DNA from 3 places in the Streptomyces sp. TG1A-60 genome. Region 1 is predicted to be linked to each of the others. Evidence: riboswitches for the same ligand, from Rfam matches in the RefSeq annotation. Region 1 holds a riboswitch; each other region holds the start of a gene.
The links. Region 1 has a riboswitch for cyclic di-AMP ahead of WBG99_RS03095 (peptidoglycan DD-metalloendopeptidase family protein). Riboswitches for the same ligand answer to the same signal wherever they lie in the genome.

Region 1 (7,733 bases):
TACGACCCGATCACTGATCTGCTGTCATTCTTCGAATCGTCTGCCACATCGGCCCATGATTCACCTTCCGATGTGACCTACGCGACCGTAATAAGAGGTTGACGGGCGGTGAGATAGACCACGCGTCAAGTGTCGGTCAACTCGCAATACGCCACACCGTGAAGTCCTCGATCCGGAAGTGGCTCCATGTGGTCCGGAAGGCGAAGTGCCCGCTCGTGTACGGCTCGGGATCCGTGTGGTCGAAGACGAGCCGTCGGTTGTTCCACCAGCGCACGGTGGAGCCGTCCGAGACGATCCGGACCCGGTGCGGCTGGTTCGCGACGAGCAGCGGCTCGTTGTAGTCGTAGAGGAGCGGCCGGACGCCCGCCTCGCCGACGTACCGACGCAGCCGCGTCGTGGTGTTGTAGTTCGCCCCGTAGCCGGAGTAGTACATCTTCAGGTAGTCGTACTCTGCGAACGCACCACCACGCGGCGTGGCGAAGAGATCGTCGGGCGAGCGCACATCGACGGCGTTCCAGAAGTTGTTGAGGTCGGAGACCCGGTCGTTCACGCCACCCGCGGAGACCGGGGTGGCAGTGTACTCGATGACGTACGGCCCTCCCAGTTTCCGCTTGAACCAGACGGTCGCACCGGCCGGCACGTCGACCTCCAGCACACCGCGTGAGGCCGCGACCGTACCGCCCTTCTCCAGTTCCACGGCCCACTGCCCGAGCCCGCGCCGGAAGTCGTCGGCCGCGATCAGCCGACGACGGCCGTGTCGCGGGACCGCGCTCACGGCCGGGGCCGGCGCGAGCGCCGCGAGGGCGGCACCGGCGGCGAGGACTCCGAAGGCTCTGCGGCTGGTCATGACACTCCTTCGACAGACACCGTGGAAAGCGCTTACGGCGATCACTGTGCCCTTCTGCCGCACCCCTGTCGAGACGTCGCCCGGCCACACCACGAGAGCGTGACGCGGACTGCGCTCCGCGCGGGCCCCCGCCGGCCCCACAGGTCCGACAACGCCGAAGGCCGGCCCCCGGGACACGGGGGCCGGCCTGTCGAGAACGGCGTTTGCGTCAGAGGCTGACGCCCTTCGAGCGGAGATACGCCAGCGGGTCGATGTCCGAGCCGTAGTTCGGGCTCGTACGGATCTCGAAGTGAAGGTGCGGGCCGGTGACGTTGCCGGTCGCGCCGGAGAGGCCGATCTGCTGGCCGCCGCTCACGGACTGGCCCGCGGAGACGGAGATCGACGACAGGTGGGCGTACTGGGCGTAGTAGCCGTCGGCGAGCCTGATGACGACCTGGTTGCCGTAGGCGCCGCCCCAGCCGGCGGAGACGACGGTGCCCGCGCCCACGGACTTGAGGCCGGTGCCGGTCGGGGCCACGAAGTCGACGCCGGTGTGGTAACCGCTGGACCACATGCTTCCGGCGGTCTTGTACGCGGTGCCGACGGTGGCGCCCTGGATGGGCCCGCTGAAGCCGGCACCACTGGACTGCGAGGACTGGCCCGCGGACGTGGAGGTCGACGCCTGGGTGTCCTTCGACTCCTGCGCCGAGGAGCCGGAGGACTTCGACGACTGGGGCTTCGTAGACGACTGCGGCGGCTGGGGCTTCTCCGACGACTGCGGCGCACCGCTCGACGCGGCCTGCCCCCCGATCGTGAGCTTGAGACCCGGGTGGATGAGCGAAGGGTCGGAGCCGACCGCCTCGCGGTTGTCCGAGTAGAGCCGCTTCCAGCCGCCCTCGACGTCCTGCTCGTCCGCGATCTTCGAGAGGTAGTCGCCGACCTTCACCGAATAGGTCTCGGCGGACGCTTTCTTGGTGGCGGTCTTCTCCGCCTGGGCGGCCCTCTCGGCCTGGCCCAGTCTCGCACCGGCCTCGGCGGTGGCCTTCTCGCCGGCGACCGTGAGGGTCTTCTCGGATACGTCGGAAACGGCGGCGGTCGGGGTCGCCGCGTGGGCGCCTGCGGCTCCGATCAACGGCAGCGCGAGAGCGGCCCCACCGGTGCCGGCGGCGGCGATCGAGCGGGTGAAACGCTGGGACTTCGGACGGCGGTGCTTACCCTTCGCGGGCATGGGCGTTTTCCTCTCCGGCGCCTGCGAGGTGAGCTGTCGGGTGCGGACTGGAGATGCCCGGCCGTGCTTGTGCACGGCTTTACCCCTAGCCGTTCCGGAGACCGGAACAGGCGGTGATACCTGTGGGTCCCCCGCTCCTGCCGTGGATCGGGTCGGTACGCGGCTCCGGTCGGCGGCAGGATTGGGCGTCCGTCCGGATTGACGCCGAACGTAAGCGACTTGTGGCCACAGAGACAACCATGGGGATTTCCTGTGCGTCTTCCTGTCTGATCCTTATCTCAATTAATGATCACGCTCCGTAAAAGACCGCCCCTGAGCGTTTACCAACCACCCTGGAAACACCTACGAATTACGTGGACATGGCGACAGCGGACGGTCACGAGTATGACGCTGCTCACTCCGCTACGAGCCAGTAGGTTCTATTCCAGGGCTACTTGGAATTACCGCTTCATTTCGGACAGATAGCTCAAGTACGACGCATGCGGATAACCATCGCATCGAAGTCGCCCCGCAGACCGGTCCGCAGGCCGTGATGCAACAGCACGGCACCTCGGTGCATTTCACCCGTTTCGCGGCACTCATACACTTCTGTCGGGTCGAGGCCGCGCAGCCGGAGCGGCGCGACCGGCTCGCCGTAGTGTTGGGCCTGGAGCCAGGCGAGCACGACGATCTCGTCACCATGGACGTACTGCACGGCGCTCAGCCCACCGGTCGGCGGCCGGAGCCGGTAGAGGTCGCCGCGCTGCACGACCGGCCGGATCTCCTTGTACAGCTCCACCCAGTCCCGCGCCTCGGCCAACTCCTCCTCGCTCCACTCGGCGAGGTCGCCGCCGACACCGAGCACACCCGCCATGGCGCTGACGAACCGGAACCGCAGTGTGCTGACCCGACCGTTGAGCTGGTTGTTCGGACTGTCCGTGACCCACGCGGCCATGGTCCGGGCCGGGTGGACCTGGCTGAAGCCGTGCTGGATGGCGAGCCGGTCGAGCGGGTCGGTGTTGTCGGAGGTCCACACCTGGTCGGTCCGCGCCATGACCCCGAGGTCGATACGACCGCCGCCGCCGGAGCACGACTCGAAGGCGACCTGCGGGTGGGCGGACCGCAACCGGTCCAGCAGCGCGTAGAAGGCCTGCACATGCTCGACCCACAGCTTCTGCGGATACGGCTCCCCGGGCCAGCCGGCATCCGTGAAGCAGCGGTTGAAGTCCCACTTCACATAGTCGATCGGCGCGCTGGACAGGAGAGTGTCCAGTCGCTCCCAGAGGTACTCCTGGACGTCCTCACGCGCGAGATTGAGGACAAGCTGATTACGCAGTTCCGTCCGCTTTCGCCCCGGTTGGAACTGTACCCATTCGGGGTGCGCCCGGTACAGCTCGCTGTCCGGGTTGACCATCTCGGGCTCGACCCAGATGCCGAACTGCATACCGAGGGCATGCACATAGTCGGCGAGCGGCTTCAGCCCCTTGGGGAAGCGGTCGGGGTTGGGTGTCCAGTCGCCGAGGCCGGCCCGGTCGCTGGTGCGCGCCCCGAACCAGCCGTCGTCCACCACGAACAGCTCGACCCCGACGGCCGCCGCGCGTCGCGCGAGCGTGCCCTGCTGCTCCTCGGAGATGTCGAACTCGGTGGCCTCCCAGGAGTTGAAGAGCACCGGCCGGTCCTGGTCCGCGTCCGGGATGACGTACGTCCGCTGGTACGCGTGCCAGGCGCGGCTCGCCCCGCCGTGGCCGCCGTCGCTCCACAGGCCCGCGAAGACGGGCGTGGTGAAGGTGTCGCCCGTCTCCAGCCGCAGCAGACCGGACTCGTCGTACCCGGCGCCGCCGGTGATCTGCACGCGCGCGTCCGGGAGTTGGGCGACCGCGATCCGCCAGGAACCCGACCAGCCGAGGGCGCAGCCGTAGACCTCGCCCCGCTCCTCGCCGGCGTCGGTGTCCAGGGCGACCCAGGGCAGGTGCTGATGCCCGGTGTGCCCGCGGCGGCTGCCGATGACCTTCTCGCCGTAGGTGAGGTCCGCGCGCACCAGCCGGGACTCGGCCGCCCACCGCCCGTGCAGCTGCGACAGCCGCCAGGCCTCCTCGCGCGGCGGCAGCGTCCAGGTCGCCGAGTCGGCCCGCAGCAGCTCCGCTGTCGGACCCTCGTTGACCAGGGTCACCCAGCGCTCCACCACGTCGTCGCGCATCCGGTAGTGCAGGGTGATCCCGAGGCCGCCGTCGGTGAAACTCAGCCGCAGCTCGTCGCCGTCGGCCTCGTACGTCCGGAAGGTCCACTCGGTACCGCGCCGCTCGTCCGTGCGCACGGAGAGGGCGGGGCGGGCGAAGCGGGGGCCGCCCTCGACGGGGTACTCCTCGTATCCGTCGACCGGGGCCTCGAACGGCCAGTACACCAGCTGCTGCCGAGCGGCCAGCTCCTCGGCGTCGGCGAGGGCGATACAAGGGCCCCAGTGCAGGTGCAGCAGTTCGTCGTTCTCCGTGAGCCGTAGGGCATAGCTGCTCCTGGGTCCCGTGAGAAGCCAGGTCCGGCCGTCTGCGCCGATGTCCAACATAAAGTCCCCACAGATTCGAACAGGTGCGATCGGGCTTCAACATCATCGCAGGTCGTCGCAGGCGCTCGGCAATGCCTGTGGACAACTGCCGACGCCCCTTCCCGCAGGGCCCTGTGGACAACCGTCGGGCGCCCCTCACGGCCCCTGTGGACGACTCCTTGGGGTACCCGCCCATGTCGTATCGTCGAGTGCGCGCCTCGGTGTCGAGTGCGCGCCCGTCGACGATCGGCGCCGGCGGCCGGATGGGAGGAGCCCCCGTGACGCAGCAGATCCCGTCGACCGAGCCCGAGCTGACCGGAGTGCGCAACTTCCGCGATGTGGGCGGTCTGCCGACCGTGGACGGCCGTCGGGTGCGTCATGGAGTCCTGTTCCGCAGTGGCCACCTCGCGCACGCGACCGACGAGGACACCGCGTTCCTGGCCTCCCTCGGCCTGCACACGGTCTTCGACTTCCGCAACGCGGCCGACCAGAAGCTGGAGGGCCCGGACGTCGAGCTGCCCGGCGTGCGCAATGTGAACCTGCCGCTGAGCGATCCGGCGGACGGCGCCGAGTTCTGGAAGATGGTCCGCGACGGCGACCTGGACCAGCTGCGCGCGCTGCTGGACGACGGCAAGGCGGCCGGCCGGATGATCACCTCCTACCGCACGATCGTCAAGCACCGCACGGCCGAGCACTCGCGTGTGCTGCACGCGCTGGCCGAGGACAGCGTGCCCGCGCTGATGCACTGCGCGGCGGGCAAGGACCGCGCGGGCCTCTCCATCGCCGTCACCCTCCTCGCCCTGGGTGTCGAGCGCGAGGCCGTCGTGGCGGACTACCTGGAGTCGAACGCCAAGCACCGCCGCTACAAGGTGCACCGCAGCAGCACCTCCGCGAGCGCCTACTCCCCGGAGATCATGGAGCTGCTGAGCCCGCTGTTCGACGCCCGCGCCGAGTACCTCCAGGCGGCCCTGGACACGGTCGAGGAGACCTGGGGCAATGTGGACACGTATCTGGAGCAGGGTCTGAAGGTGACCCCTCAGACCCGGGAGCTGCTGCGCGAGCGGCTGCTCGACTAGGTGCTGTTCGGGCATCCCCTGGGAGGCCGGCCCGCGTCGGCGTGCTGCGGGGCGACGGCGGGCAGCTCCGTCCAGCGGGGGCGTACCCTCGGGAGGGCTCATGCCCTCCGTTCAGCCGGACCTTCGCCTCTGCGGCCCATTCTTGCCTCAGAGGCAAAGACCGCCGGAGCCGCACCGTCGGCGGCCCCTTCCGCCGCCCGTACAACTAGTGCCGCGTCAGCCAAGGTTCGCCCCGTCGCGACGCCCGGCACGCCCTCTCGCCGCACCGGACGAAAGCCCGAGTACGTCCAGGCCCTTCGGGCGGATGACGCCTTCCGGCCGGCACGCCGAGAGCACGCACCGGACGCCGCTCCTTGACGGGCAAACCTTGACCGACGCGGCACTAGCGGCTGGCCACCGCCTGCTTCATCAGCGTCCTGCCGAAGTCCCACATCAGCCCGCTGCCGCCGTGCGCGTCGTCCATCACCTCGGTGAAGGCCTCGACGAACCGGTCCACCTCCCGTTCCCCGATGACCAGCGGCGGAATCAGCTTGATCACCTCCAGATGGTCGCCGGAGACCTGGGTGAGGATGCGATGCCGCCGCAGCAGCGGTACGACGACCATCTGCGCGAACAGTCCCTTGCGGGCCGCCTGGAGCATCGTCCAACGGCCACGCAGCTTCAGCGACTTCGGCCTGCCGAACTCGATACCGATCATCAGCCCCCGGCCGCGTACGTCGCTCAGCAGCTCGTACTTGTCTACGAGCGCCCCGAGCCGGGCCTTCAGCCGCTCCCCCGTGGCCCGGGCGTTCGCCACGAGCTGCTCGTTCTCCATGACCGAGAGGACGGCCAGGCCGGCGGCCATGGCCTGGGCATTGGAGCCGAAGCTGGCCGAGTGGACGAGGACGCGGTCCATCGACGCGTAGACCTTCTTGAAGATCCACTCCTTTCCGAGGGTCGCCCCGACCGGTACATAGCCGCCGGAGAGCGCCTTCGCCACACAGACCAGGTCCGGCTCGACACCGTCCTCGTGCTGGTAGGCGTAGAAGTCCCCGGTCCGCCCGAGACCGGTCTGCACCTCATCGACGATCAGCAGCGCCTTGCGCCGGCGCAGCAGCTCCTGTGCGGCGCGCAGATAGCCGGGCGGCGCCTCGCGCACCCCCTTGCCCTGGATGGGCTCGACGATGAGGGCGGCGACGTCGTCCTTCTTCAACTCTCTTGCCAGGGAGTCGAGATCACCGAATGGTACGGCCGTGTCGGGCAGCAGCGGTGCGAAGCCGTCCCGGAAGCCGTCCTCGCCGTTCACGGACAGCGAGCCGGCGGTGAGCCCGTGGAAGGCGTGGGCGCAGTACAGGACGCGCGGTCTGCCGGTGGCGCAGCGGGCGAACTTCAGCGCGGTCTCGACGGCCTCGGTGCCGCTGTTGCCGAAGAAGACCCGGTCCAGGTGCGGGCTGTGGGTAAGCAGCCTCTCGGCGAGCAGTCCGGGCAGCGGCTGGCAGTCGAAGCGGGTCAGGTCGGCGAGCCGCGCGTCGAGGACGTCGTGCAGCGCCTTGCGGACCACGGGGTGATGGCGGCCGAGCCCCATCACCCCGAACCCGGCGAGCATGTCCAGGTAGTCGGCGCCGTCCGCGTCCCAGAAGTACGCGCCCTCGGCCCGCTCGTAGACCTTGTCGAAGCCGATGGTGTGCAGCATGCGCGGGAGTTGGTGGTTGAGATGCCGGGCGTGGAGTTCGTAGCGCTCGGCGCCGCGCTCGGTCAGGAGTCTGCCGAGGTCGAACTCCTCGATGCCGTCGGTGGGTTCGGCGGTGGTCATTTACGGTTTCTCCTTGGCATGCTCGGCCTCGGGCAGGTCCCCCGTCGTCGGCTCGTCCTTGAGGGCCGGACAGACGCTGATCCGATCGGCGATCTCGACCGGCGTCAGACCTATGTCCGCCAGCACCTCCCCGCGCTTGGCATGCGGCAGGAACTGCTCCGGAATCCCGAACCGTCTTACGGGTAGGTCCACTTCGGCGTCCGCCAGGGCGAGCGCGACCGCCGAACCCACCCCGGCCGCCCGGCTGTTGTCCTCGACGACGGCCACCAGCCGGTGTTCGTCGGCGAGCCACG
Region 2 (7,733 bases), 4.1 Mb from region 1:
GAGCTTGTCGGTGATGATCTTCCAGCCGTCCCAGTCGTCCTCGAACAGCGGGTCCTCGATGGAGACGAGCGGGTACGCCTCGACGAGCTCGGCGTAGTACTCGGTCATCTCGGCGGCGGAGCGCTCCTTGCCCTCGAAGACGTAGGAGCCGTCCTTGTAGAACTCGGAGGCGGCGACGTCGAGGGCCAGGGCGATCTGCTCGCCGGGGGTGTAGCCGGCCTCCTTGATCGCCTCGATGATGAGGTCGAGGGCGGCGCGGTTGGACTCCAGGTTCGGGGCGAAGCCGCCCTCGTCGCCGAGGCCGGTGGACAGGCCCTTGGTCTTCAGCACCTTCTTGAGGGTGTGGTAGACCTCCGCGCCCCAGCGCAGGGCCTCGGAGAAGGACTCCGCGCCGATGGGGGCGATCATGAACTCCTGGATGTCCACGTTGGAGTCGGCGTGCGAGCCGCCGTTCAGGATGTTCATCATCGGAACGGGCAGCAGGTGCGCGTTCGGGCCGCCCAGGTAGCGGAAGAGGGGGAGGTCGGACGCCTCGGAGGCGGCGTGGGCGACGGCGAGGGAGACGCCGAGGATGGCGTTGGCGCCGAGGGAGCCCTTGTTGTCGGTGGCGTCCAGGTCGAACATCGCCTGGTCGATGAGGCGCTGCTCGGTGGCGTCGTAGCCGACGAGCTCCGGGCCGATCTGCTCGATGACCGCGAGGACGGCCTTCTCCACGCCCTTGCCGAGGTAACGGTTGGGGTCGCCGTCACGGAGCTCGACGGCCTCGAAGGCACCGGTGGAGGCGCCGGACGGAACGGCGGCACGACCGGTGCTGCCGTCGTCGAGGCCGACCTCGACCTCGACCGTGGGGTTGCCTCGGGAGTCCAGGATTTCCCGGGCTACGACGACGTCGATGGACGGCACGAGCATCTCCTTCTTGGGGTGTGACGCGATGGCGACTAGAGCCTAACCGCCCCGGGGCGGCCGGCAGCCGACCGACCGTCTCGTGGACAGCCAGACACTACCCATTGTTCCCGGACGGAACAAAGAGGGGGTGAACGGGAAAAGGGGTGAACGGGAAAAGAAAAAGCCCCGCCCCGGTGCGTACGGGGGAATGCGCACCGGGGCGGGGAGCTCGTGGGGGACGGGGGGACGGCCCTCACGAGGTCTTCACTATGGAGAACACGGATGTGAGCGGGCTGCGGTTCAGCCGGTGAGCGGCCTGCCTTCCGGCCCGGCCGAACCGGCCCCGCCGGTCCCGGCCGTGGGGGCGGCCGGGACCGGCGACCGTGGCGGTCCGGAGGGTCAGCTCAGGTGGAGCTGCTGGCCCGGGTAGATGAAGTCGGCGTCGTCGACGATGTCCTCGTTCAGCTCGTAGAGCTTCTCCCAGCCACCCTTGACGTTCTTCTTCGCGGCGATGCCGCTGAGGGTGTCGCCGCTGACGACCTTGTACTCGCCGTCGCCCTTCTCGACCTTCTTGCCGGTCGGGGTCTCGACGGTGGGGCGCTCGGAGGAGCGGGAGGCGCGGTTCTCCTGGGTGCTCTTCTGCGTGTTCTCCTGCGTGCTCCCCTGCGAGGAGGAGTTGGAGGAGCCGGAGTTCGAACTGCCGCCGGAGGCGGCGGCGCCGTCGTACGAGGCGCCGGACAGGCCGGTGCCGCAGACCGGCCAGGCACCCTTGCCCTGGCCCGCGAGGACCTTCTCGGCGACGGCGATCTGCTGGGCCTTGCTCGCCTGGTCGGCGGTGGGGGCGTACTGCGTACCGCCGTAGCCGGCCCAGGTGGAGGCGGCGAACTGCAGGCCGCCGTAGTAGCCGTTGCCGGTGTTGATGGACCAGTTCCCGCCCGACTCGCACTGGGCGACGGCGTCCCACTCGGAGGCGGTGGCGGCCGAGGCGCTGCCGGCGGCCATCAGCGGAGCGGCGATGGCGGCGGCACCGGTGACACCGGCGACGGCGATGGCGCGGGCAGCCTTGGACGGGCGGCGGTGCTTGCCCTTGCTGGAAAGCAGCATGAAGTGATCCCCTCACCGACGCCTACGAGGTGAGCTGTCGGGTTCGGGCCGGTTGAGTTGCCCGGCCGCGCCCGCTCGCCTCTCGGCTCACGATGCGCGGCTTCACCCCGAGCCGGTTCCGGCCGTGCGGCCCCGAAGGGCCTCAACCACCGGACCCGGCGCTTACCTTGGGTCCCCCGCTCCTGCCTACGGCGCTTGACGCGACGACTGTTCCATGCGGCCGTTGGCAGGATTCGGCGTGCCGGCCGCATGAGCCCGCTGTGGGCGAGCGGTCACGACCGTAATCACGTGATTCGCCGAATTTCAAAGACGATCAGGGGGTCTGTGATTCATCTCCCACCGAGATCAAAACGGGCATTCAGGTGCGAACCCTGACTGAACTCCCGCTACTTTTCGCCCGTTTCGACACCGACTTCGAGGGTCTGACCGGGAAGGATAAGGTCCGGGTCAGTTCCGACCGTGCCCTCGTTCTCCGCGTACAGCTGCCGCCATCCGCCGTCCAGGCCGAGCGACTTCGCGATGACGGTCAGACTGTCGCCCGCGCGGACCGTGTACGCCCCCTCCACGGCCTCGCGCGCCGCGTCGCCGCCACGGGAGGCGTGACGGCCGGAGGGCGAGGAGTCGGCACGGGAGCCGTCGGTCACGTCCGTGCCGGCACCCGCGGCCTCGTCGGCACTGGCGCCGCGGTGGCGGCCGGTGCCGGTCTCGCTGTCGTCGACGACCGAAGAGCTGTCGCTCTGCTCAGATTTACCCGATTCGTCCGAGTTTCCCGAATCATCCGATTCGGCGAGAGCCTCGGCGGAACCCTCGGTGACCCCCGAGGGCGAGCCGGAGGATCCCGACGACGCGGAGGATTCGGACGAGCTGGTCGAACCGGATGAATCAGATGAATCCTTCGTACCGCTCGAACCATCCGAACCGTCCGAGTTCGACGGGTCACCCGCGACGCCGGTGTCCACGTCGGCGGAGCCGGAGTCGCCGCCGAGGTCGTGAAGCAGTCCGCAGGTGCGCCAGACGCCGACGCCCTGGTCGGCGAGTATCCTCTCGGCGACCGCTATCTGCTGCGAACGGCTGGCCCGGTCGGCGCTCGTCGCGTAGTCGAGGCCGCCGTACCTCTCCCAGTCCTCCTGGGAGACCTGGAGGCCGCCGTAGCGCCCGTTGCCGGTGTCCGCGCTCCAGGAGCCGCCGCTCTCGCACTCCGCCACCTGGTCCCAGGTGGTTCCACTGGCCGCGCTCGCGCCGGTGGCGCCGAGGAGTGGGATGGCGATGGCCGAGCCGGTCACTCCGGCCGCGACGAGGAGGGCCGGAGCCTGACGGGGGCGACGGTGACGACCGTTCCCGGAGAGCATGCGGTTGCCTTTCACGCGACAGCGGTGACCTGTGCGACGGGCGCAGACCCTTCGCACTGATGCGTGAACGTATCGGCAGACGATCAGTTGTCACAAGTTAATGCAGCGCAGATCACGTGAAGATCACGAACTTGAGGGTGTGTCATCTTCTGGCTCGGAACGGGGTACTGCTACCGGCCGCTCACGGGCTGTCGCGGGGGGCGATGGAGGCCGTTGCCGGGGGCCGACGCGGGCCGTCAACGGCCGACACGGGCCCTCGGGGGCCGACGATCCGGACCGAACTCCACCGGAAGCGTGCGCAGTCCACGCATGATGAGCCCTCCCCGCCACCTCAGATCGGCCGGATCCACTCCGAGTCGCAGGTCGGGGAGACGGGTGAGAAGCGTCGCCAGGGCGGTCTGGCCCTCAAGGCGGGCGAGCGGGGCGCCGAGGCAGTAGTGGATGCCGTGGCCGTAGCCGAGGTGCTGGTTGTCGCGGCGGGAGAGGTCGAGCGTGTCGGGGTCGTCGAAGCGGGCCGGGTCGCGGTCGGCCGCGGCGAGGACGACGAGGACGGGGTCACCGGGCGCGATGTCCTCACCGCCGATCGTGAGGGGCCGCGTGGCGAAGCGCCAGGTGGCGAGTTCGACGGGGCCGTCGAAGCGGAGGAGTTCCTCGACACCGGTCTGGAGCAGCGCGGTCTCCTCGGCGGCCAGGGATGCCTGGAGACGGGCGCGTTGCCCGGGGTGGGTGAGGAGGGCGTACGTGCCGTTCCCGATGAGGTTGACGGTCGTCTCGAACCCGGCGAACAGCAGGATGAAGGCCATCGCCGCTGCCTCGTTCTCGGTGAGGTGCTCACCGTGGTCGGAGGCTCGGATGAGCCCGGAGATGAGGTCTTCGCCGGGGGCGGGGGCGTCGGGCAGCGCCGCGCGCTTGCGGTGGATGAGGTCGGCGAGATAGCCGCGCATCTTCTTCACCGACCGGGCCACCCCGCCGCGTGGGCCGCCGCCGTGGCGGATCATCATCCCCGCCCAGTCCCGGAAGTCGTCCTGGTCCTCCCGGGGGACGCCGAGCAGGTCGCAGATCGCGTAGATGGGGAGGGGGAAGGCGAACTCGTGGATGAGATCGGCTTCGCCCCTGTCCGCGAACCGGTCGATGAGGTGGTCGGTCAGCTCCTGGACTCGGGGCGCGAACTCGGCGACCCGGCGGGGTGTGAACGCCTTGGAGACGAGCCGGCGCAGCCGCGTGTGGTCCGGCGGATCGATGTTCAGCAGATGCGTCATCAACTCGGCCTTGCGCTCGCCGGGGATGCCGGTCTTCCCCTTCGCGTGCACGGGCTCGTCGTGATACTCCGGGTTCTTGGACAGACGCGTGTCGGCGAGAGCCTGCTTCGCGTCCGCGTAGCGCGTGACCAGCCAGGCTTCCACGCCGCTGGGGAGACGTGTCCTGTGGACGGGGGCGTGGTCGCGGAGCCAGGCGTAGGCCGGGTAGGGGTTGGTGGCGAATTCCCAGGTGAAGAGGTCCGGGGCGCCGTCTTCTACGGGCTTGGGATGGGGCTGGTTGGTCACTCGTCGACGGTAGCCGGAGTGTCCGGGGCTTCGTCGAGTGCCGTCAGGACACCGGGGCTTCGTGGAGTGCCGTCAGCGCGGGCGTGCGTACTCCGGCCCCGCCGAGAACGTGCCGAGGGTGCGGGCTGGATGACCGGCGCGTCGCAGATCTGGCCGGTGACGGCGTCGGCGATGTCGCCTCCGGCGGCGACGGAGTGGTCGCCGCTCGCCTCCACGGGGCGCCGCCACCGGTCCGGTCGTCCGGCACCCGCCCCGTACAAGCCCCCACCCGCCGCAACCAGCCGTAAGGACACGGTTCTAAGCGTCAACCCCCTCGGCGGCCCGCACGGCGTCCCGGTACGTCCGGGCCGCCGCCCGTAGCGCGGACTCGGGGTCGACGCCGGCCGCCTCGGCCCGTACCGCCATCGCCAGCAGCTCGTATCCGATGCCCTCGCCCGTCGGGGCGGGGACCTTCAGGCCCGCCGTGCGCACCCGGGACGCCAGCTTCGAGGCGAGGGCGAGGCCCGGCTGGCCGAGGGGTATGCCGTCGGTCACCGACTCCCGGCGCTTCTCGATCGCCTTGGTGCGCAGCCAGTGCTGTTTGACCTCCTCCGGGGTCGTGGCCGTCGCGTCGCCGAAGACGTGGGGGTGGCGGTGGACGAGTTTGGTGACGATGCCGGCGGCGACGTCGTCGATGGAGAAGGGGGTGTCGGGGTCGTCCTCGGCGATACGGGCGTGGAAGACGACCTGGAGGAGGACGTCGCCGAGCTCTTCGCGCAGTTCGTCGCGGTCGCCCTCCTCGATGGCCTCCACCAGCTCGTACGACTCCTCGATGCCGTACTTCGCGAGGCCCTTGTGGGTCTGCTGGGAGGACCAGGGGCACTCGGCGCGAATGCGGTCCATGACCTGGACGAGGTCGAGGAGGCGGGCGCCGGGGAGGTCGTAGGAGGCGGGGAGGAGTTCCAGGGACGGCATCTGGACGCGGCCGGAGCCGGCGAGGCGGGCCAGGCCGTCGGTGAGGCGGGGTTCGCCCTCGGCCCCCGCCACCACGACCACCGTGCGGTCACCGGCACAGGCGTCGACCAGGTCCTCGGCCGTCGGGGTGGCCTGCTCGACCGTGATGCCGGCCTCGCGGAGGTAGGGGAGCTGGGGGTGCGCCCCGTCCGCGCAGAGGACGCGGTCGGCCCCGTGCAGTGCCCGCCAGGCGGGCCAGGAGAGCAGGCCGGGCGCGACGCGATGGCTGGTGGTGAGCAGGACGACACGGCCGGGGCCGGGGGCCGGGCTGCCGGGGGCCGTGGTGGCGGGGGCGCCGTCGGGGCGGTGTGCGTTCACCCCACGAACGTAACCCACGTCACGGACCGTCCCCGAAGGTGTACACAGGCTGCGAGGACGGCCCGCACTGTCCGGTCGCTACGCCGGCTCCTGCGTTCCCGTCCTGGTGACCTCCCGCAGCCACGGCGTCTTGGTGTCGAGGAGGCCCACCCGGCCGGAGGTCTCGTCGACGCCCCAGCTGCCGTAGCGGGGGTTGAGGTCCACGTCGAGTTTCCCGGAGGCCTTGGAGAGTGCCTCCCAGAAGACGGTGCCGCCTTCCGGGGTGTTCAGGTCGGCGCCGAGGGCGGCGGAGAGTTTCTGGACCTCGACGTCGCTGCGGACGCTCTCGTCGAGCTGCTCGGGGGCGACGCTGTAGCGCTGCAGGTAGGCCTGTTCCAGGGCCGCGGGGCCACCGGCCTCGTGTTCCAGGTCGGAACGGTACTTCTGGACCTCCTTGCGGGTGACGGTCACGCCGGCGTCCTTGAGTGCCTGGTCGAGGACCCTCTCCAGGACCATGCCGTTCAGGGTGTTGCGGGTCAGGGCGCCGGTCTGGGCGACGACCTGCTGGTACTGGGTCCGGTCCGGGGTGGCGGCTCGCTGGGCGGCGCGTACCTCGTTCACCCGGTTCTCCAGTTGCGCGACCGTGATCCGCTCGCCGCCCACGACGGCCGCCGCGCCCGGATGCGCGCCGCTTCCGCAGGCGGTGAGGAGCGGGGCCGCGGCGATCGCGGCGGAGAGGAGGAACGCGGTGCGACTACGGCGGTGCAAGTGGGCCTCCCGAGGGGATTGTGCGGCGATGCACAAGGTCCTGCGGTGATCGATGTTAGGCAGTGGCCCTGCTCTCGGCCAGCCATTCGACCAACGATTCACGCCGATTTCCGGCACCGTCGCGCCCGGCCCCCGCCCGCGCGGGTCAGCCGCGTACCTGCCCCAGCCACTGCAGGGTGCGCCGGACCTCGCCCGCCAGCGGATGGCCGGGGCCGCGCAGGCGTTCCACGTCGAGCAGCAGACGGCCCAGGGTCTCGTGGGCGGCGCCCCGGTCACCGAGGGCGAGGAGGAGGTGGCCGATGCGGCGGCGGACGTCGAGGGAGAGCTCGGGGTCGCCGCCGACGTACTGGTTCTCGAAGTACGGCAGCAGGGAGCGGTACTCGGAGAGGGCCGCGGCCGGTTCGCCGAGTTGTTCGAGGCACTGGGCGGACTCGTAGCGGAAGCGCAGGGACTGCGGGTCGGCCTGGCCGGCCTCGGCGGCGCGCTCGTCGGCGAGGCGGCGCAGCTCGGGCAGGGCGCGGCGGTACTGGCCGTCGTCCATGAGGGTGGCCGCGTACTGCTTGCGCAGGGTGCGGACGACGGGTGAGTGCTCGCCGTGCTGGGCGGCGGCGGCCGGGAGGATCGCGCCGAGGATGTCGACGGCCTGGGTGATGCGGCCCTCGCCGAGGAGCCGCTTGACCTCGTCGACGGCACCGGCCACGTCGGGCTTGTCGGCCGCGGGCGCCGGGGCGGGTGCGGCGGAGGGCTGCGGCGCGGGGATGCGGGCGCGGTCCGGCCAGGGCGCGTGCGGGCG
Region 3 (7,733 bases), 6.2 Mb from region 1:
ACCGGGACATCTCGCTGTACGTCAACTCGCCCGGCGGCTCGTTCAGCGCGATGACGGCGATCTACGACACGATCCGGTTCGTCACCTGTGACGTGGAGACGATCTGCCTGGGGCAGGCGGGATCGTCCGCCGCGGTGCTGCTGGCAGCGGGCACACCGGGCAGGCGGTTCGTACTGCCGGGCGCGCGCGTGGTGATCCACCAGCCGGCGCTGGCCGGCCGGATCGAGGGCCAGGCGAGTGACCTCGCGATCCAGGCCGCGGAGTTGACGCGCAATCGCCGGAAGCTGGAGGAGATGTTCGTCCGGCACACGGGGCAGAGCCCGGAGCGGATCAGCGCCGACATCGAGCGGGACACGTTCCTCGACGCTGAGGCGGCGGTCGAGTACGGGCTGGCCGACCAGGTCGTCCCGAGCCGCAGGGCCTCGGGCGCGCTCCCCGGCGCGAGGTGAGTGTCGATGCTCCCTCCCGAACTGCCGCCGCTGCCCGCCCTCACGCGCGCCGAGGCTGAGCTGATCGACCGCTATCTGGACGTCGTCGACCTGGTCGGCCGGATCAATCCGGCGCGCCCCGGTGACACGTACCGCGGACTGCGGGCGGCGCAGGCGCTCGTCGCCAAGGCGACCGCCCTGCGCGACGCGCTCGAACTGATGCACAGGCGCGGCGAGAACGAGGTACACGCCCCCACCCTCGCGCGGTCCCTGCGCGTGCTCGACGGCGAGCGGCGGGCGGCCCTGGTCTCACTGCCGCCGAAACCGGAGGACTCGCCTGCCTGAACCCATCCCGGGTCGGCCGCCGTACTACTGACGGGCCGTCCGGCCCGGGGTTCGCGCACTCCGGACGGCGTAGCACGATCGACCTATCGGCCCATACGTCGCAAGGAGCTGTGAAGTTGCGCAACGCGCCTACCGCACAGCCGGAATACATCATTCCGGTGCTGGTACGGGCCTCCTCGACCCGTTGGACACAACAGCCGAAAAGGCTCTGTCCACCCGAACGGGTGAGTGGTGAGTAAGACCACAAACCACCGGTTCCGTTGGGAATTTCGGACTTGAGTGCGTCAAGATCCCTTCCTGACGACAAGCCCCCGCCACAGCGGCGGGGCGATCCGGGTGGACGCCGAGTCCTGCCGCCGCCCGGATGACCGGTCGACAGGAGTGCATCGGCAGGAGTGGAGGACCCAAGTACGACGGGTCGCCGGAACGGTCGGCTCCACATGGAGACGCCGCGCCGAGCAGCCCTTGGGGTGAAGCCGCGTCAGCGGCCGGGCAACTTCGCCAGCCCGAATCCGACAGGTCATCCTTCACAGGCGGCTGACGAAGGGTTGCGCATGACTGCGCTGAATCGTGTCCCGTCGCTGTTGACCCGGGCCGGTACGGCCTCGGCTCTCACCATCGCCGCCGTGAGCGGCAGCATCGTGGTACCGGGCGCCGCATCCGGCGCCGAGGCCGCCACCGCGGCGTCGAAGGCACTCAAGGTCGCGGCTTCCAAGAAGGGCTCCCCTTACCAGTACGGAGCCGCCGGTCCAGGCAGGTTCGACTGCTCAGGGCTGACGCTCTACTCGTTCAAGAAGGCGGGCAAGAAGCTGCCCCGTACTGCTCAGCAGCAGTACAACAAGACGAAGCACATCTCCGCGAGCAACCGCAAACTCGGAGACCTCGTCTTCTTCCACTCGGGATCGAGCGTCTACCACGTCGGTATCTACGCGGGGAAGGGAAAGATCTGGCACTCCCCGAAGACGGGTGACGTCGTCCGGCTGCAGAAGCTCTGGACGAAGAGCGTCTGGTACGGCCGGGTCCGCTGACCAGCCGTGGGGGCGGCGGAGATCTCCGCCGCCCCCACGGGCGTGCCACGGGCCGAACTGGTTACTCGTTCGCCCATGGCCGACGAACGCACCCGCCCCGCACGCAACGAGACGCCCCTCGAACGCGCCGACCGCAACTTCTCCGAGCTGCTGCAGGAGCTGCGGGTCACCCAGACCGGGGTGCAGATCCTCTTCGCGTTCCTGCTGACGCTGGCCTTCACGCCGCGCTTCCCGGACCTGGACTCCGTACAGCGCGCCACCTATGTCACCACCCTGCTGCTGGCGGTCCTCGCGGCGGCGCTCTTCACCGCCCCGGCCGCCCTGCACCGCTCGCTCTTCCAGCAGAACGCCAAGCCCGCCATCGTCCAGGTGTCGTCCCGGCTGGCCACCGCGGGCCTCATCGTGCTGATGCCGGCCCTCGCCGGGTCCGTCCTGCTCGTCGTGGACGTGACGCTCGGCCGGGCGGCCGGGATCGTCGCCGGGGCGGGCACGTTCCTCGCGTGCCTGACCCTGTGGGCCGTGCTCCCGAAGCTCGTGGGACGGTCCGCCGGTAACACCGGCACGACGCCGACACCGCCTCCGGGCGAGACCCCCGTCAGGGCTCCTGCGGACCACCGGACCTGACCGGTTACGCGGGAACCGTCCAGGGCAGTTCGATCGCCACCGTCTTGCCGCCCTCCCGGGTGGGTCTGACGCTCAGCCTGCCGCCGCACTCGGCGGTCAGGCAGCGGACGATGACCATGCCCCGGCCGTTGTCCTGCTGGACGGCGGCGGGCAGACGTTTCGGAAAGCGCGGATGGCTGTCGGTGACGCCGATGCGCAGCTGCTCGTCCCGGTCCAGCGCGATGTCCACGGTGAACGTGGGCGACTGACCGAAGGTGTGCTGGACGGCGTTGGTGGCGAGTTCGGACACGATCAGGCGCACGGTCTCCGCGATGTCCGTGCCGCTCGGCAGGCCCCATTCGGCCAGCACCTGGGCGACGTATCTTCGGGCCGCGGACACCGAGGCGGGATCGCTCGGCAGAGTGACGGATGCTTCCTGGTGATCTGCCATGGCGAGTCGTCCCTTTCCCACGGGACCGGTGTCCGACAGGGAGCGGATGGTTCGAGTACGGTCCCGGACTGGTGCTTCGCGCCAGACTGCCACTACCTGGGCCGTCACGGGTGGCGATCCACCAGGATGTGCATATATCTGTCGCTCGAAGCGGTGAACTCTCCGACGACCGACCGTATTCGGGCGGGGTCTTCGTCCATCCTCTGTCGTCACCCCGGCTTCGCACGCCGAGCGGAAGGAGAACCCATGCAGTACGGTCCGGCTGTGCGCCGCCGCAAGCTCGGTGCCGAGTTACGCGTTCTGCGTACCCGCTGCGGTCTGACGAGCATCGAGGCGGCCCATCGGGTCGGCTGGCACCAGTCCAAGGTGAGCCGGATCGAGACGGGCGCCAGCGGGGTGAAGCCCGTGGATGTACGCAGGCTCCTGGACGCGTACGGGGTCGACGACAGCGAGCTCCGGGAGCTGCTCCTGGCGTTGGCGGGCTTTGAGGACGGTGGTGGACGGCACAACTGGTGGCACGCCTACCGGGGCGTACTGCCGCCGACGTACCGGGACTTCATCAGCCTGGAGTCGCAGGCCGGCGGGATACGGACGTTGGAGACCTCGGTCGTGCCGGGCCTCCTGCAGATTCCCGAGTACGCCCGGGCGGTGACCCGGGCCGCCGTGGAGGGTTTGGAAGACGACAAACTCGACGCGCTGGTGGAAGTGCGGCTCGCCCGGCAGGAAGTCCTGCGCGCGGACCCGCCGATGGAGCTGAGCGCCGTGCTCGACGAGGGCGTTCTACGACGCGAGGTGGGCGGTCCCGAGATCATGGCCCGGCAGCTGGGCCGTCTGGTCGAGGCGGCGCGACTCCCTCAGGTACGACTACAGGTGCTGCCGTTCACTGCCGGGGCACACATCGGCGTCACCGGCCCTTTCGTAATCTTCTCATTTAAGAGCACATCTGATCTTGACGTGGTTGTTCTCGACCACTTGACGAGTAGCCTCTACCTTGAGCGGAAAGAAGACCTCAAGGCCTATGTCGAGGCCTTCAACACCCTTCAAGTCCACGCCCTTTCACTCGAGGACTCGTTGGATTACATCGCCGGGCTCGCTGCCGGCGCGTAAGGAGGCACCATGTCCGCACTGCCTCGGAACGTGACCACCAGTACCGAACTGCACGGGGTGCGATGGCTGCGCAGCAGCCGCAGCACCGGAATGAACAACTGCGTCGAAACGGCCCGCCCCGGGTCCGGCCGCTGGGCCGGACTCGTGGCCGTGCGCGACTCGAAGAACACGGCGGGGCCCGCCCTGCTGTTCGACCCCGAGGCCTGGGAGGGATTCGTCACCACGCTTCGATGAGCACCAACGGCAACACACGCACATCCGCTCACGGCGGCACTCGGCCGGGACGCCGACTCACGGTCGCGTATCGCCGATGATCCCCACGGCTCGGTCGATCTGCCCCTCGGTGAGATCCGCCCGGGCGGTCAGCCGCAGCCTCGAAATGCCGTCGGGCACGGACGGTGGGCGGAAGCAGCCGACGGCGAGACCCGCCGACCGGCAGTCCGCCGCCCACCGCACCGCCTGCTCGGGGGACGGTGCGCGCACGGACACCACGGCGGCGTCGGGCCGCACCGCTTCATGGCCCGACGCCGTCAGCCGTGCGTGCAGCTCTCTCGCCACCTCGCGAGCCCGCGCGGCGCGCTCCGGCTCACGGCGCAGCAGCCGGAGCGCGGCGAGGGCCGCGCCGGCCGCGGCCGGGGCGAGGCCGGTGTCGAAGATGAACGTACGGGCGGCGTTGACCAGATGGTCGATGACGGGCGCCGGGCCGAGGACCGCGCCGCCCTGGCTGCCCAGCGACTTCGACAGGGTGACCGTCACGACGACATCGGGGTCGCCCGCGAGCCCGGCCGCCTGCGGCGCGCCCCGGCCGCCGTCGCCCAGGACACCGAGGCCGTGCGCGTCGTCGACGACGAGCCCGGCGCCGTACTCGCGGCAGGCGGCGGCCAGTGCGGTCAGCGGGGCGGCGTCCCCGTCCACGGAGAAGACCGTGTCGGAGACGGCGACGGCAGGACCTCGGCGGGTGCTCAGCGCCTTGCGGACGGCGTCGGGGGCCGCGTGGGCCACGACCTGGGTGGTGCCCCGGGCCAGCCTGCAGCCGTCGATGAGGGAGGCGTGGTTGCCCGCGTCCGACACGACCAGGGAGCCGTGCGGGGCGAGCGCGGTGACGGCGGCGAGGTTGGCCGCGTAGCCGGAGGAGAAGACCAGGGCGGCCTCGAAGCCGCAGAAGTCGGCCAGTTCCCGCTCCAGCTCGCCGTGGAGCTCGGTGGTGCCGGTGACCAGCCGGGACCCGGTGGCCCCGCCGCCCCACCGGCGCGCCGCCCCGGCGGCTCCCTCGGTGATCTCCGGGTGTCGGGCCAGACCCAGGTAGTCGTTGCTCGCGAGGTCGAGGAGCGGCGAGTCGGCGGGGCGGGGGCGCAGGGTCCGTACGAGCCCGGCCCGGCGGCGCGCCGACGCCTGCTCGTCGATCCAGCCGAACGCCATGGGTCCTCCGGGGTGGTGTGGGCGGCCCACGGCGTCGGAGCGGTCACGGGCAGCGCGGCGGGGGCTTTCGCGGACAGTGCTCGCGGGCAGGGCTTTGTGGGCAACGATTTGTAGGCAGTGCACAGACACTAATGGCACGAACGGCCGCCCACGATGTGGCGATACCCACACGTCGAACCGACTCTGTTGTCGGGAGTCTCCTTGGCCGGGAGCGGTCCCGTAGGACAGGATCGGCTCTCATGGACCTGCTGAACACGCTGGTGGACAAGGGGCTCCGGCGCGAGCCGCTGAGCCGTGCCGAGGCGCTCGCCGTCCTCGGCACCTCCGACGACGAGCTGTTGGACGTGGTGGCCGCGGCCGGGAAGGTGCGCCGGCACTGGTTCGGCCACCGGGTGAAACTGAACTATCTGGTCAACCTCAAGTCGGGCCTGTGCCCGGAGGACTGCTCCTACTGCTCCCAGCGGCTCGGCTCCACCGCCGGCATCCTCAAGTACACCTGGCTCAAGCCCGACCAGGCCTCCGAGGCCGCCGCGGCCGGGCTCGCCGGGGGCGCCAAGCGGGTCTGTCTGGTGGCGTCCGGGCGCGGTCCGACCGACCGGGACGTGGACCGGGTCGCCGGCACCATCAAGACGATCAAGGAGCAGAACGAGGGCGTCGAGGTGTGCGCCTGTCTCGGTCTGCTCTCCGACGGCCAGGCCGAACGGCTGCGTGAGGCGGGCGCAGACGCCTACAACCACAACCTCAACACGTCGGAGTCGACGTACGGCGAGATCACGACGACGCACACGTACGCCGACCGTGTCGACACGGTCCAGAAGGCGCACGCGGCGGGGCTCTCGGCCTGCTCCGGCCTGATCGCGGGCATGGGGGAGAGCGACGAGGACCTGGTCGACGTGGTCTTCTCCCTCCGCGAACTGGACCCGGACTCGGTACCGGTCAACTTCCTGATCCCGTTCGAGGGCACCCCGCTCGCCAAGGAGTGGAACCTCACCCCGCAGCGCTGTCTGCGGATCCTGGCCATGGTGCGGTTCGTCTGTCCGGACGTCGAGGTGCGGATCGCGGGCGGCCGTGAGGTCCATCTCCGTACGATGCAGCCGCTCGCCCTGCACCTTGCCAACTCGATCTTCCTCGGTGACTATCTGACCAGCGAGGGCCAGGCCGGCAAGGCCGACCTGGAGATGATCGCGGACGCCGGGTTCGAGGTCGAGGGCACGGACCGGGTGACGCTGCCGGAGCACCGGGGCGGTGGCTGCGGGGGCCGGGAGAGCGCCGGGTGCGGGTCTCACGAGGCAGCCGGGTGCGGGTCCCCTGAGGGCGCCGGGTGCGGGTCTCACGAGGGCGGTGGCGTGTGCGGTTCTCCCGCCGAGGCACCGGCGGGAGAGGCTCGTACGGACCTCGTCTCCGTACGCCGTCGGGGTGCCGGAACGGATCTCGCGCCCAATGCCTGACCTGCCCCACCCGACCGTGCCCGAGCTGCTGGAACTCGACCGGCGGCACGTGTGGCATCCGTACGGGCCCATGCCCGGCCGGCGGGAACCGCTCGTCGTGGAGTCCGCGAGCGGGGTCCGGCTGAAGCTCACCGACGGCTCGGGCGAGCTGGTGGACGGCATGTCGTCCTGGTGGTCGGCGATCCACGGCTACAACCACCCGGTGCTCAACGAGGCGGCGCGCGAACAGCTGGGGCGGATGAGTCACGTCATGTTCGGCGGGCTCACCCATGAGCCCGCCGTGCGGCTGGCGAAACACCTGGTCGACATGGCGCCCGAAGGTCTGGAGCATGTCTTCCTCGCCGACTCGGGGTCGGTCTCCGTCGAGGTCGCGGTCAAGATGTGCCTGCAGCACTGGCGTTCGCTCGGCCGCCCCGGCAAACGGCGCCTGCTCACCTGGCGCGGCGGCTACCACGGCGACACCTGGCAGCCGATGTCGGTGTGCGACCCCGAGGGCGGGATGCACGAGCTGTGGCAGGGCGTCCTGCCCCGGCAGGTGTTCGTGGACGCGCCGCCGGCGGACTACGAGGAGTCCTACGCGGAGCTGCTGCGCGCGGCGATCGAGCGGCACGCGGACGAACTGGCCGCCGTGATCGTGGAGCCGGTGGTGCAGGGCGCGGGCGGGATGCGGTTCCACTCCCCCGCCTATCTGCGGGTGCTGCGCGAGGCGTGCGACGCGCATGACGTGCTGCTGGTGTTCGACGAGATCGCCACCGGGTTCGGGCGTACGGGCGCACTGTTCGCGGCGGACCACGCGGCGGTGACGCCGGACGTGATGTGCGTCGGCAAGGCGCTGACAGGCGGCTATATGACCATGGCGGCTGCCCTGTGCACCGCCCGGGTGGCCGAGGGCATCTCGCGGGGC

Region 2: it holds a riboswitch for cyclic di-AMP, as region 1 does, so the genes downstream of both, WBG99_RS21515 (transglycosylase family protein) here and WBG99_RS03095 (peptidoglycan DD-metalloendopeptidase family protein) in region 1, are expected to answer to the same signal.
Region 3: it holds a riboswitch for cyclic di-AMP, as region 1 does, so the genes downstream of both, WBG99_RS31225 (C40 family peptidase) here and WBG99_RS03095 (peptidoglycan DD-metalloendopeptidase family protein) in region 1, are expected to answer to the same signal.

What each region holds. Positions count from the first base shown of each region.
Region 1 is NZ_CP147520.1:848,659-856,391, forward strand. Features, by position in the region: gene WBG99_RS03085 (SGNH/GDSL hydrolase family protein) at 1-14, opposite strand, end outside; gene WBG99_RS03090 (DUF6250 domain-containing protein) at 137-847, opposite strand; gene WBG99_RS03095 (peptidoglycan DD-metalloendopeptidase family protein) at 1,056-2,054, opposite strand; cyclic di-AMP (ydaO/yuaA leader) riboswitch at 2,060-2,218, opposite strand; gene WBG99_RS03100 (alpha-galactosidase) at 2,521-4,593, opposite strand; gene WBG99_RS03105 (tyrosine-protein phosphatase) at 4,851-5,648, shown strand; gene WBG99_RS03110 (aspartate aminotransferase family protein) at 6,031-7,440, opposite strand; partial or broken gene dxs (1-deoxy-D-xylulose-5-phosphate synthase) at 7,441-7,733, opposite strand, start outside.
Region 2 is NZ_CP147520.1:4,938,671-4,946,403, reverse strand. Features, by position in the region: gene eno (phosphopyruvate hydratase) at 1-903, opposite strand, end outside; gene WBG99_RS21515 (transglycosylase family protein) at 1,285-1,989, opposite strand; cyclic di-AMP (ydaO/yuaA leader) riboswitch at 1,994-2,193, opposite strand; gene WBG99_RS21510 (transglycosylase family protein) at 2,376-3,338, opposite strand; gene WBG99_RS21505 (cytochrome P450) at 3,575-4,882, opposite strand; gene WBG99_RS21500 (hypothetical protein) at 4,879-5,175, opposite strand; gene WBG99_RS21495 (nucleoside triphosphate pyrophosphohydrolase) at 5,180-6,193, opposite strand; gene WBG99_RS21490 (SurA N-terminal domain-containing protein) at 6,272-6,940, opposite strand; gene WBG99_RS21485 (protein kinase) at 7,086-7,733, opposite strand, start outside.
Region 3 is NZ_CP147520.1:7,097,988-7,105,720, reverse strand. Features, by position in the region: gene WBG99_RS31235 (ATP-dependent Clp protease proteolytic subunit) at 1-449, shown strand, start outside; gene WBG99_RS31230 (hypothetical protein) at 456-773, shown strand; cyclic di-AMP (ydaO/yuaA leader) riboswitch at 1,105-1,324, shown strand; gene WBG99_RS31225 (C40 family peptidase) at 1,328-1,801, shown strand; gene WBG99_RS31220 (DUF6328 family protein) at 1,877-2,425, shown strand; gene WBG99_RS31215 (ATP-binding protein) at 2,430-2,855, opposite strand; gene WBG99_RS31210 (helix-turn-helix transcriptional regulator) at 3,102-3,962, shown strand; gene WBG99_RS31205 (DUF397 domain-containing protein) at 3,972-4,196, shown strand; gene WBG99_RS31200 (8-amino-7-oxononanoate synthase) at 4,254-5,381, opposite strand; gene bioB (biotin synthase BioB) at 5,621-6,829, shown strand; gene WBG99_RS31190 (adenosylmethionine--8-amino-7-oxononanoate transaminase) at 6,822-7,733, shown strand, end outside.